Linked DNA regions of Leptothrix cholodnii SP-6. The protein of the gene in region 2 interacts with the protein of the main gene of each other region in a pairwise test. Links are inferred from orthologs where the notes say so. Each region holds a gene or a part of one and is shown on either strand. Other genes may lie near its edges. The genes, in order: cysM, accC and ribD.

Region 1 (3,151 bases), 3.8 Mb from region 2 along the record:
CATCAGCACCGGGCGGCCGGTGAGCTTCATGAACGCCAGCGCGCCGATGCCGCCGGCGCAGGCGCCGAGGTAGGTGTTGAGCAGGACCGTGCCGAGGTTGGCGCTCTCCAGGCCGCTGATGCTGCCGCCGTTGAAGCCGAACCAGCCCAGCCACAGCACGAAGCCGCCGAGCGCGACCATCGGCAGGTTGTGGCCGGGGATCTCGCGCACCTCGCCCTTCTTGCTGAAGCGACCCAGGCGCGGCCCGAGCACCATCACGCCGGCCAGCGCGCACCAGGCGCCGATCGAGTGCACCGCGCCGTCACCGGCGAAGTCGACGAAGCCCAGTTGCTTGAGCCAGCCGTCGGCGTTCCAGGACCAGTGCGCGTAGACCGGATAGATCAGCAGCGACATCAGGACGGCAAAGAACAGGTAGGCGCCGTAGCGCATGCGCTCGGCCACCGCGCCCGAGACGATCGTCACGGCGGTGGTGGCGAACATCATCTGGTAGAGCAGGCTCATGGCCTGGGTGGCCGGCAGTTCCATCGGCGCGTAACCCGCGCCGCCGAACAGGCCGCCCACGCTCGGACCGAACGCCACGCCGTAGCCCACCAGCCAGAACCCGACACCGATGAAGCAGGTGCCGAGGTAGATCTTCATGATCACGTTGACCGAGTTCTTGGCGCGCGCCAGGCCACCTTCGACCAAGGCAAATCCAGCCTGCATGAAAAACACCAAAGCGGTGCATATCCCGACCCAGGCGAGGTTGATCAGTTCGTTCATCGAAAGTCCATCAGAGCAGTTGAGGGCCGGCCGTCGATATTTTTCGATGTGCGTCTAGGCACAACACTGGCCGGTACCAAGGTCTGATGAAGGTAGGGGGAGCGCCGCGCAGCGTCAATCCGGCCGCTGTTGCCGGACCCCCTGGAGCGGGGGTGTGGCTGACAGGGGCACGTCAACAAAACACGGATCTGCCGATCGGCGCCTGGCGTCGCGGTCGCGCCGGGTCGTGAGCCCGATGTCGCGGCTTTGACCTCGCAGCGCACGCTGGCCGGCGAGGAGCCGCGTTCGACCAGACTGTGGGTAATCCTCTATTGGTGCGTTTGATTGCACCAATATGGTTCACCCAATGCGGTGAACCGCTTCCGGTGGCTCAGGCGGTGACCCACCCGGCCCCGGGTCTTCAGGCGGGAAACACGCCCGTGGAGAGGTAGCGATCGCCGCGGTCGCAGACGACGAACACGATGGTGGCGTTCTCGACCGTGCGGGCGATCTGCAGCGCGACCCAGCAGGCGCCGGCGGCCGAGATGCCGGCGAACAGGCCTTCTTCGCGCGCCATGCGGCGCGCCATGTCTTCGGCGTCGGCCTGGCTGACCAGCACCAGATCGTCGACGCCGCTGGGGTCGTAGATCTTGGGCAGATAGGCCTCGGGCCACTTGCGGATGCCGGGAATGCGCGAGCCTTCGGCCGGTTGTGCGCCGACGATGCGGATCGCCCGGTTCTTTTCCTTCAGGAAGCGCGACACGCCGGTGATGGTGCCGGTGGTGCCCATCGCGCTGACGAAGTGGGTGATCCGGCCGGCGGTGTCGTCCCAGATCTCGGGACCGGTGGTCTCGTAGTGGATGCGCGGGTTGTCGGCGTTGGCGAACTGGTCGAGCACCACGCCCTTGCCCTCGCGCTGCATCTGCTCGGACAGGTCGCGCGCGTATTCCATGCCGCCGGCCTTGGGCGTGAGGATCAGTTCGGCGCCGAAGGCCTTCATGGTCTGGGCGCGTTCGATCGACAGGTCCTCCGGCATGATCAGCACCATCCGGTAGCCCTTGATGGCCGCGGCCATCGCCAGCGCGATGCCGGTGTTGCCCGAGGTGGCCTCGATCAGCGTGTCGCCGGGCTTGATGTCGCCGCGCTCCTCGGCGCGCCGGATCATGCTGATGGCGGGCCGGTCCTTCACGGAACCGGCCGGGTTGTTGCCCTCGAGCTTGCCCAGGATGACGTTGCCGCGTGCGGCCATGTCGGCGCCGGGCAGGCGTTGCAGTCGCACCAGTGGCGTGTGGCCAATGACGTCTTCGATGGTCTGATACTCGCTCATGACACCTCCTGCAGGAATTGTCGCAGCAAGCCTGGGCACGCGCGCCGCGCCGCAGGGCGCTCGGCAATGGCTTCCTCACGGTGCATGCCATAATCGCCGCCGCTGCCAGACAGCGCCCATCCTGCCGGAGTGGCGAAATCGGTAGACGCAGGGGACTCAAAATCCCCCGCCGCAAGGCGTGCCGGTTCGAGTCCGGCCTCCGGCACCAAAGTCCAGGCACCGCCTTCTGCATCCACCGCGGGTGCCGCGCGTTGCTCACGACGATCTTCTGCTCCCCCACATGCCCCAGCTTCCTCCCGTCACCAAGGCGCTGATGCTGATCTGCACAGCGATGTTCTGTGTCCAGCTGCTGTTCGGGTCGTGGCTGGAGGGCCTGTTCGCGTTGTGGCCGCTCGGCAGCGGGCTGTTCATGCCCTGGCAGCCGCTGACCCATGCCTTCCTGCATGGCGACCCGCTGCACCTGTTCTTCAACATGTTCGGCCTGTGGATGTTCGGCTCCGAGATCGAGATGATCTGGGGCCGCAAGCGCTACTGGCATTTCCTGCTCGCCAGTGCCGTGGCCGGTGCGGTGGCGCAGATGCTGGTGTCGCTGCTCGGCATTCCGATGGGGCCGACCGTCGGTGCTTCGGGTGCGCTGTACGGCCTGCTGCTGGCCTTCGGGATGATGTTTCCCGAGCGCATCATCATGCCGCTGTTCCCGCCGATCCCGATGAAGGCGAAGATCTTCGTCGTGGTGTTCGGCGGCATCGCGCTGCTGTCGGGCATCTTCAGCCCGACCGGGGGTGTCGCCCACTTCGCCCACCTCGGCGGCATGCTCGGCGGCTGGCTGATGATCCGCTACTGGCGCGGTCAGGCGCCGTTCCCCTCGCGCCGCCGGCGCTGACCCGAATACCCCCTCGCCTGCAGGGGGTTGACGAGAAGTCCATGCTGGGCCTTCAGACCTTCGCAGGGATGTGCCATGAGGCTGTACTTCTCCTTCGGGCCGATGTTGCGGTTCTTGCGTGTGCTGCATCAGTGGCAATGGTCGTGGCCTGTCGTCTGGCCATGGCTGGCCGTGGTGGTGCTGTCGCTGGTTTCGGCGGT
Region 2 (2,971 bases):
CCGGCACGGCCCGGTCAGTCAGCTGCGCCGACGACCTGCACCGAGGTCGGGGCTGGGGTGTCCACGCTGCGCCCAGCGGTGTCGGCCATGACCGACACCGCCCGGCGGTGCATTGACGGGTCGGCCTGCTCATGAGCAAGGCACCCAAGGTATCGGCCGAAACGGTCGCTGACTCCCCCACCACAAAGAACCATGGAGCTCCCCGCATGGACCTTCGCAAGCTCAAGACCCTGATCGACCTGGTTTCGGAATCGAACATTTCCGAGCTGGAGATCACTGAAGCCGACGGCAAGGTCCGGATCGTCAAGACCGCACCGGTGGCCGCCGTGGCAGCGCCGGTCTATGCCGCAGCGCCCGTGGCCGCTCCGGTGGCGGCCGTGGCCGCGGCCCCGGTGGTCGCAGCCGTGGCCGAAGCGCCAGCCTTCACCGGCCATGTCGTGAAGTCGCCGATGGTGGGCACCTTCTACCGCGCCTCCAACCCCGGCGCCAAGCCGCTGGTGGATGTCGGCCAGCAGGTCAAGGAAGGCCAGGCGGTCTGCATCATCGAAGCCATGAAGATCATGAACGAGATCGACAGCGACAAGGCCGGCACGATCAGCAAGGTGCTGGTCGAGAACGGCCAGGCGGTCGAGTACGGCCAGCCGCTGTTCATCATCGAATGAGGTCTTCTTGATGTTCAAGAAAATACTCATCGCCAACCGAGGCGAGATCGCCCTTCGCATCCAGCGCGCCTGCCGCGAGATGGGCATCCGCGCGGTGGTGGTCTATTCGGAGGCCGACCGCGACGCCAAGTACGTCAAGCTGGCCGACGAATCGGTCTGCATCGGGCCGGCCGCGTCGACGCTCAGCTACCTCAACATGCCGGGCATCATCGCCGCCGCCGAGGTGACCGACGCCGAGGCGATCCACCCGGGTTACGGCTTCCTGTCGGAGAACGCCAACTTCGCCGAGCGGGTCGAGAAAAGCGGCTTCGCCTTCATCGGCCCGACGCCCGAGTCGATCCGCCTGATGGGCGACAAGGTGTCGGCCAAGGACGCGATGGTCAAGGCCGGCGTGCCCACCGTGCCGGGCGTGCCCGGCGCCCTGCCCGAAGACAGCAAGGAAGTGATCCGCATCGCCCGCGAAGTGGGCTACCCGGTGATCATCAAGGCGTCGGGCGGCGGCGGCGGGCGCGGCATGCGCGTGGTGCACACCGAAGCCGCGCTGCTGACGGCGGTGCAGACCACCCGCGCCGAAGCCGGTGCGGCGTTCGGCAATCCGGCGGTCTACCTCGAGAAGTTCCTCGAGAACCCGCGCCACATCGAGATCCAGGTGCTGGCCGACACGCACGGCAACGCGGTCTGGCTGGGCGAGCGCGACTGCTCGATGCAGCGCCGTCACCAGAAGATCATCGAGGAAGCGCCGGCTCCGGGCATCCCGCGCAAGGTGATCGAGAAGGTCGGCGAACGCTGTGCGGCGGCCTGCAAGAAGATCGGCTATCGCGGCGCGGGCACCTTCGAGTTCCTGTTCGAGAACGGCGAGTTCTACTTCATCGAGATGAACACGCGCGTGCAGGTCGAGCACCCGGTGACCGAGCTGGTGACCGGCATCGACATCGTGCAGCAGCAGATCCGCATCGCTGCGGGCGAGAAGCTGTCGTTCACGCAGAAGCAGGTGCCGGTGCGTGGCCACTCGATCGAGTGCCGCATCAACGCCGAGGATCCGTACACCTTCATGCCCTCACCGGGCCGCATCTCGATGTGGCACCCGCCGGGTGGCCCGGGCGTGCGCGTCGACTCGCATGCGTACACCAACTACTTCGTGCCGCCGAACTACGACTCGATGATCGGCAAGGTGATCGTGCACGCCGACACGCGCGACCAGGCGCTGGCGCGCATGCGCAGCGCGCTGAGCGAAACGCTGGTCGAAGGCATCTCGACCAACATCCCGCTGCACCGTGAACTGATGGCCGACGCCGCTTTCATCGAAGGCGGCACCAGCATCCACTACCTGGAAGGCTGGATGGAACGGCGCAACAAGGCGCGCTGATCCGCAGTCAAGGAACGGACCCGATGGTTGAACTGATGCTGCTGGCCCCGGCCGGCGAAGTGGAGCGCATTTCCGATGCGCTGATGGAACTCGACGCGCTGGCGGTGACGGTGGAAGACGCCGATGCCGACACGCCCGACGAGGCGCCGATCTTCGGCGAGCCCGGCATGCCCGCCACCTTCGGCGAGCAGATCCGCGGCTGGCGGCATTCGGTGCTGAAGGCCCTGTTCGAGAACGAGACCCTGGCCACCGAGGCGGCCACCGTGCTGCTGGCCGAAGAAGGCTGGAGCGACCTGCACGTGCAGGGGCTCGCGCCGGTGGCCGAGCAGGACTGGGTGCGGCTGACGCAGTCGCAGTTCGATCCGGTGCGCATCACCGACACCTTCTGGATCGTGCCCTCGTGGCACGAACCGCCGGCGCAGGCCCGGCGCGTGATGCGGCTCGATCCCGGCCTGGCCTTCGGCACCGGTACCCATCCGACCACCCGCATGTGCCTGCGCTGGATCGCCGGCCATGCCGATGTGGCGACGCCGTGGCCGCGCGTGCTCGACTACGGCTGCGGCTCGGGCATCCTCGCCATCGGCGCGGCGCTGCATGGCGCGACGGGCATCGATGCGGTCGACATCGACACCGCCGCGGTCGAGTCGACCCTGGCCAACGCCCAGGCCAACGGCGTGACGCTGCACGCCGGCCTGCCCGATCAGGCCAACGGCAGCTATCCGGTCGTGCTGGCCAACATCCTGTCGGCGCCGTTGAAGCTGCTGGCGCCGCTGTTGTGCGGCCATGTCGAGGCGGGCGGATCGCTGGTGCTGGCCGGCATCCTGGAGCGCCAGATCGACGAGCTGACCGAGGCCTACGCGCCGTGGATCGCCCTCGAGGTCGGCGACCGCGAAGACGGCTGGGTTCTGCTGACGGGCCGCCGCGCCTGATCGCCGGCCGACCG
Region 3 (3,079 bases), 1.2 Mb from region 2 along the record:
GAGCAGCACGGCCACGCCGCGGCCGGTGGCCTGCAGCGTGGTCAGCGCCTGCGGCAGCGACCACGAATGGCGCGAGGTGCTGGCGTCGAGCAGGTCGAGCACCGACAGCGGCTCGTGCACGCGCACCAGCACTTCGTCCTCGGGCTGCCAGTCGCCCAGGCTCAGCGCCAGGTGGATCTGGCCGGTGCGGTCGCGGAAGGTGCGGCAGTCGAAGCCGCCCCACGGCGTGGCGAGCTGCTGGCGCGAGAGCTGCTCGACCAGCGATTCGTTGCGGCTGCGGTAGGTGATGAGGTCGGCGATGGTGCCGATCTTCAGGCCGTGCTGCTGGGCGAACACTTCCAGCTCGGGCAGGCGCGCCATCGTGCCGTCGTCGTTCATGATCTCGCAGATCACCGACGAGGCCGACAGGCCGGCCATGCGGGCGAGGTCGCAGCCGGCTTCGGTATGGCCGGCGCGCATCAGCACGCCGCCATCCTGCGCCTGCAGCGGGAAGATGTGGCCGGGCTGGACCAGATCGGCGGCCGTGGTGTCGCGGGCCACCGCCACTTCGACGGTGCGCGAGCGATCGGCGGCCGAGATGCCGGTGGTCACGCCGGTGCGGGCTTCGATCGAGACCGTGAACGCAGTGCTGTGCTTGGTGCCGTTGCGCGGCGTCATCGGCGGCAGTTGCAGGTGATCGCAGCGCTCGCGCGTCATCGTCAGGCAGATCAGCCCACGGCCGTGCTTGGCCATGAAGTTGATCGCTTCCGGTGTGACCATCTCGGCCGCAAGGACCAGGTCGCCTTCGTTTTCGCGGTCTTCCTCGTCGACGAGGATGACCATGCGTCCGGCGGCCAGTTCGGCCACCAGCTCGGGAATTGGAGATATTGCCATCCGTGAATTGTAGGCGGCTGGTGCCCGGGCCCGCTGCAATCGCGGCTTCAGGGCGTGCCGGGCAGCCAGCCGGCGAGCCGGCCGCGCGGGCGCGCCAGCAGACGCAGGTCGCCTCCGACGGACTGGACGTCGCCCCATTCGAGCTCGATCGCCTGGTCCAGGCTTTCGAGCGGGCCCCAGCTCCACATCTCGCGGCCCAGGCCGAGCAGCTTGGGTGCGAGGTAGACCAGGAATTCATCGACCAGGCCCTCGCGCAGCAGCGAGCCGTTGAGCCGATGGCCGGCCTCGACGTGCAGCTCGTTGACGCCGCGCCGCGCCAGGTCGGCCAGCATCGCCGCCAGATCGACCTTGCCGGCCGGTCCGCCCGGCATCGACACGCACTGCACGAGCGGCGGCGCGACGTCGGTGCCGTCCGGGCCGAGCGCGGCGCGGGCGCCGTGCGCCGCCTGCACCTCGGCCAGCCAGGCGGCCTGGGCGGTCTCGTCGGCGCTGGTGTAGACCAGCACCTCGCCGGGCGGCGCGAGCAGCCGGGCCGTGACCGGCGTGCGCAGCGGCGCATCGACCACCACCCGCATCGGCTGGCGCGGCGTGGGCACGTGGCGCACGTCGAGGCGCGGGTCGTCGTCGAGCACGGTGCCGATGCCCGTCAGCACGGCGCTGGCGCGGCGCCGCCAGGCGTGGCCGTCGGCGCGTGCGGCCGCGCCGGTGATCCACTGGCTCTGGCCGTTCATCAGCGCGGTGCGGCCGTCCAGGCTGGCCGCCACCTTCATGCGCACCCACGGCCGCTGGCGCAGCACGCGCGAGAAGAAACCGATGTTGATGGCGGTGGCGGCCTCGGCCATCAGGCCCTGTTCGACCTGGATGCCGGCCGCCGCCAGCCGCGCCAGGCCCTGGCCGGCGACCAGCGGAAACGGATCGGTGATCGCCGCGACCACGCGCTTCAGGCCGGCTTCGATCAGCGCGTCGGCGCAGGGCGGCGTGCGGCCGTGGTGCGCGCACGGTTCGAGCGTCACGTAGGCGGTGGCGCCGATCAGCGAGTGGCCGGCGGCGCGCGCCGTGCGCATCGCCATCACCTCGGCATGCGGGCCGCCGGCCTGCTGGGTGTGGCCGCTGCCGAGCAGCCGGCCCTGGGCGTCGACGATCACGCAGCCGACGCGCGGATTGGGTTCGGTCAGCCCGAAACCCTGCTCGGCCAGTGCGAGGGCCTGGGCCATCGCCTGCTGATCCTGCGGGCTGAACGGGGCGGGCGAGGGGGCCGGTGCGTCGGCGTGGGGGTGGTTCTCGGGCATGGCGGGCATTGTCGGCGTGATCGCGGTCGGCCAGCGCGGCGCGGTGTCGTGTCGCAGATTGCCGATCTTGCCGATGTCGTCGTCAGGGCTGGTGCGCCACGCTGCTGTCGTCCAGCCAGTTGCCGCCTTGCCCCGCAAACGAGACGCCGCTGTCGGTCGGGCAGCCGGCCGCGGCGCGCAGGATCAGGAAGTTCTGGTCGCCCAGCGGTTCGCCGACCGCGGCGTGGCTGGCCGGGTGTTCGGCGTTGTCGATGCGGCCGTTGCGGTTGTGGTCGGCGCTGTAGCGGCAGACGCGGTAGCCGGTGACACCGCTGCTGGCCAGCGTCCAGCCGATCGGCACGATGTCGAGCCGGCCCGACCAGCGCGGCGGCAGGCCGGCGCCCTGGATCACGCAGTGATAGATCACGCCGAGCTGGGCCGGCGCGCCGCCGATCGAGTCGGGCGCGTCGTCGGCGCATTCCCAACCGGGGTCGGGGTGGCCGGTGCTGGTCAGCTGCAGGCGCAGGTCGAGCGGCAGGGCGGGGCTCAGCGGGTTCTGGGCGTCGCCGGCGCCGGGGCTGTCGGTGTCGAGCGCAAAGCGCACGTGGCCGCCGATCAGCAGGCCGGCGATGGCGCGGCAGGCGCCCAGGCTGTTGGCGTCGAGCTGTGCGCTCGACAGGCCGGCGGTGCTGTCGCAGCGTGCCACCACGCTGCCGGTCTGATCGTCGAAGACCCAGGCCAGCAGGTCTTGCGCCCGTGGCTTGAAGACGCTGCGTCCGCCGCCCAGCGACTTGGCGCGGGCCGGGATCAGCGCGTGGCGCGGGCTGGCCCCGCGGCCCACGCTGCCCGCGGTGGCCCCTGCGCCGCGGTCGAGTGTCAGCGCGGCCGCGAGCGTCGGGTCCTGCCCGACCAGCAGGGTGTCGAGCTGCAGTTGCTGC

Evidence for each region.
Region 1: the proteins of accC (region 2) and cysM interact in binary tests that used the Escherichia coli proteins (3 or more experiments, as listed by UniProt). The link is inferred for Leptothrix cholodnii SP-6 from one-to-one orthologs.
Region 3: the proteins of accC (region 2) and ribD interact in binary tests that used the Escherichia coli proteins (3 or more experiments, as listed by UniProt). The link is inferred for Leptothrix cholodnii SP-6 from one-to-one orthologs.

Annotation. Positions count from the first base shown.
Region 1 is NC_010524.1:717,504-720,654, forward strand. Bases 116-3,113 are described here. They hold cysM (cysteine synthase CysM), read right to left. Parts: upstream 2,069-3,113; coding sequence 1,163-2,068; downstream 116-1,162. Other genes in these bases: LCHO_RS03315 (ammonium transporter), read right to left, coding at 116-762; LCHO_RS03330 (rhomboid family intramembrane serine protease), read left to right, coding at 2,349-2,951; LCHO_RS03335 (S1C family serine protease), read left to right, coding at 3,027-3,113. In the rest of the region: more of LCHO_RS03315, read right to left, coding at 1-115; more of LCHO_RS03335, read left to right, coding at 3,114-3,151. UniProt on the Escherichia coli protein: Two cysteine synthase enzymes are found. Both catalyze the same reaction. Cysteine synthase B can also use thiosulfate in place of sulfide to give cysteine thiosulfonate as a product.
Region 2 is NC_010524.1:4,471,701-4,474,671, forward strand. Bases 33-2,850 are described here. They hold accC (acetyl-CoA carboxylase biotin carboxylase subunit), read left to right. Parts: upstream 33-672; coding sequence 673-2,028; downstream 2,029-2,850. Other genes in these bases: accB (acetyl-CoA carboxylase biotin carboxyl carrier protein), read left to right, coding at 207-662; prmA (50S ribosomal protein L11 methyltransferase), read left to right, coding at 2,052-2,850. Outside these bases: more of prmA, read left to right, coding at 2,851-2,957. UniProt on the Escherichia coli protein: This protein is a component of the acetyl coenzyme A carboxylase complex; first, biotin carboxylase catalyzes the carboxylation of the carrier protein and then the transcarboxylase transfers the carboxyl group to form malonyl-CoA.
Region 3 is NC_010524.1:3,235,713-3,238,791, reverse strand. The notes cover bases 47-2,972. They hold ribD (bifunctional diaminohydroxyphosphoribosylaminopyrimidine deaminase/5-amino-6-(5-phosphoribosylamino)uracil reductase RibD), read right to left. Parts: upstream 2,172-2,972; coding sequence 921-2,171; downstream 47-920. Other genes in these bases: LCHO_RS14680 (type IV pilus modification PilV family protein), read right to left, coding at 2,245-2,972; ribBA (bifunctional 3,4-dihydroxy-2-butanone-4-phosphate synthase/GTP cyclohydrolase II), read right to left, coding at 47-873. Outside these bases: more of ribBA, read right to left, coding at 1-46; more of LCHO_RS14680, read right to left, coding at 2,973-3,079. UniProt on the Escherichia coli protein: Converts 2,5-diamino-6-(ribosylamino)-4(3h)-pyrimidinone 5'-phosphate into 5-amino-6-(ribosylamino)-2,4(1h,3h)-pyrimidinedione 5'-phosphate.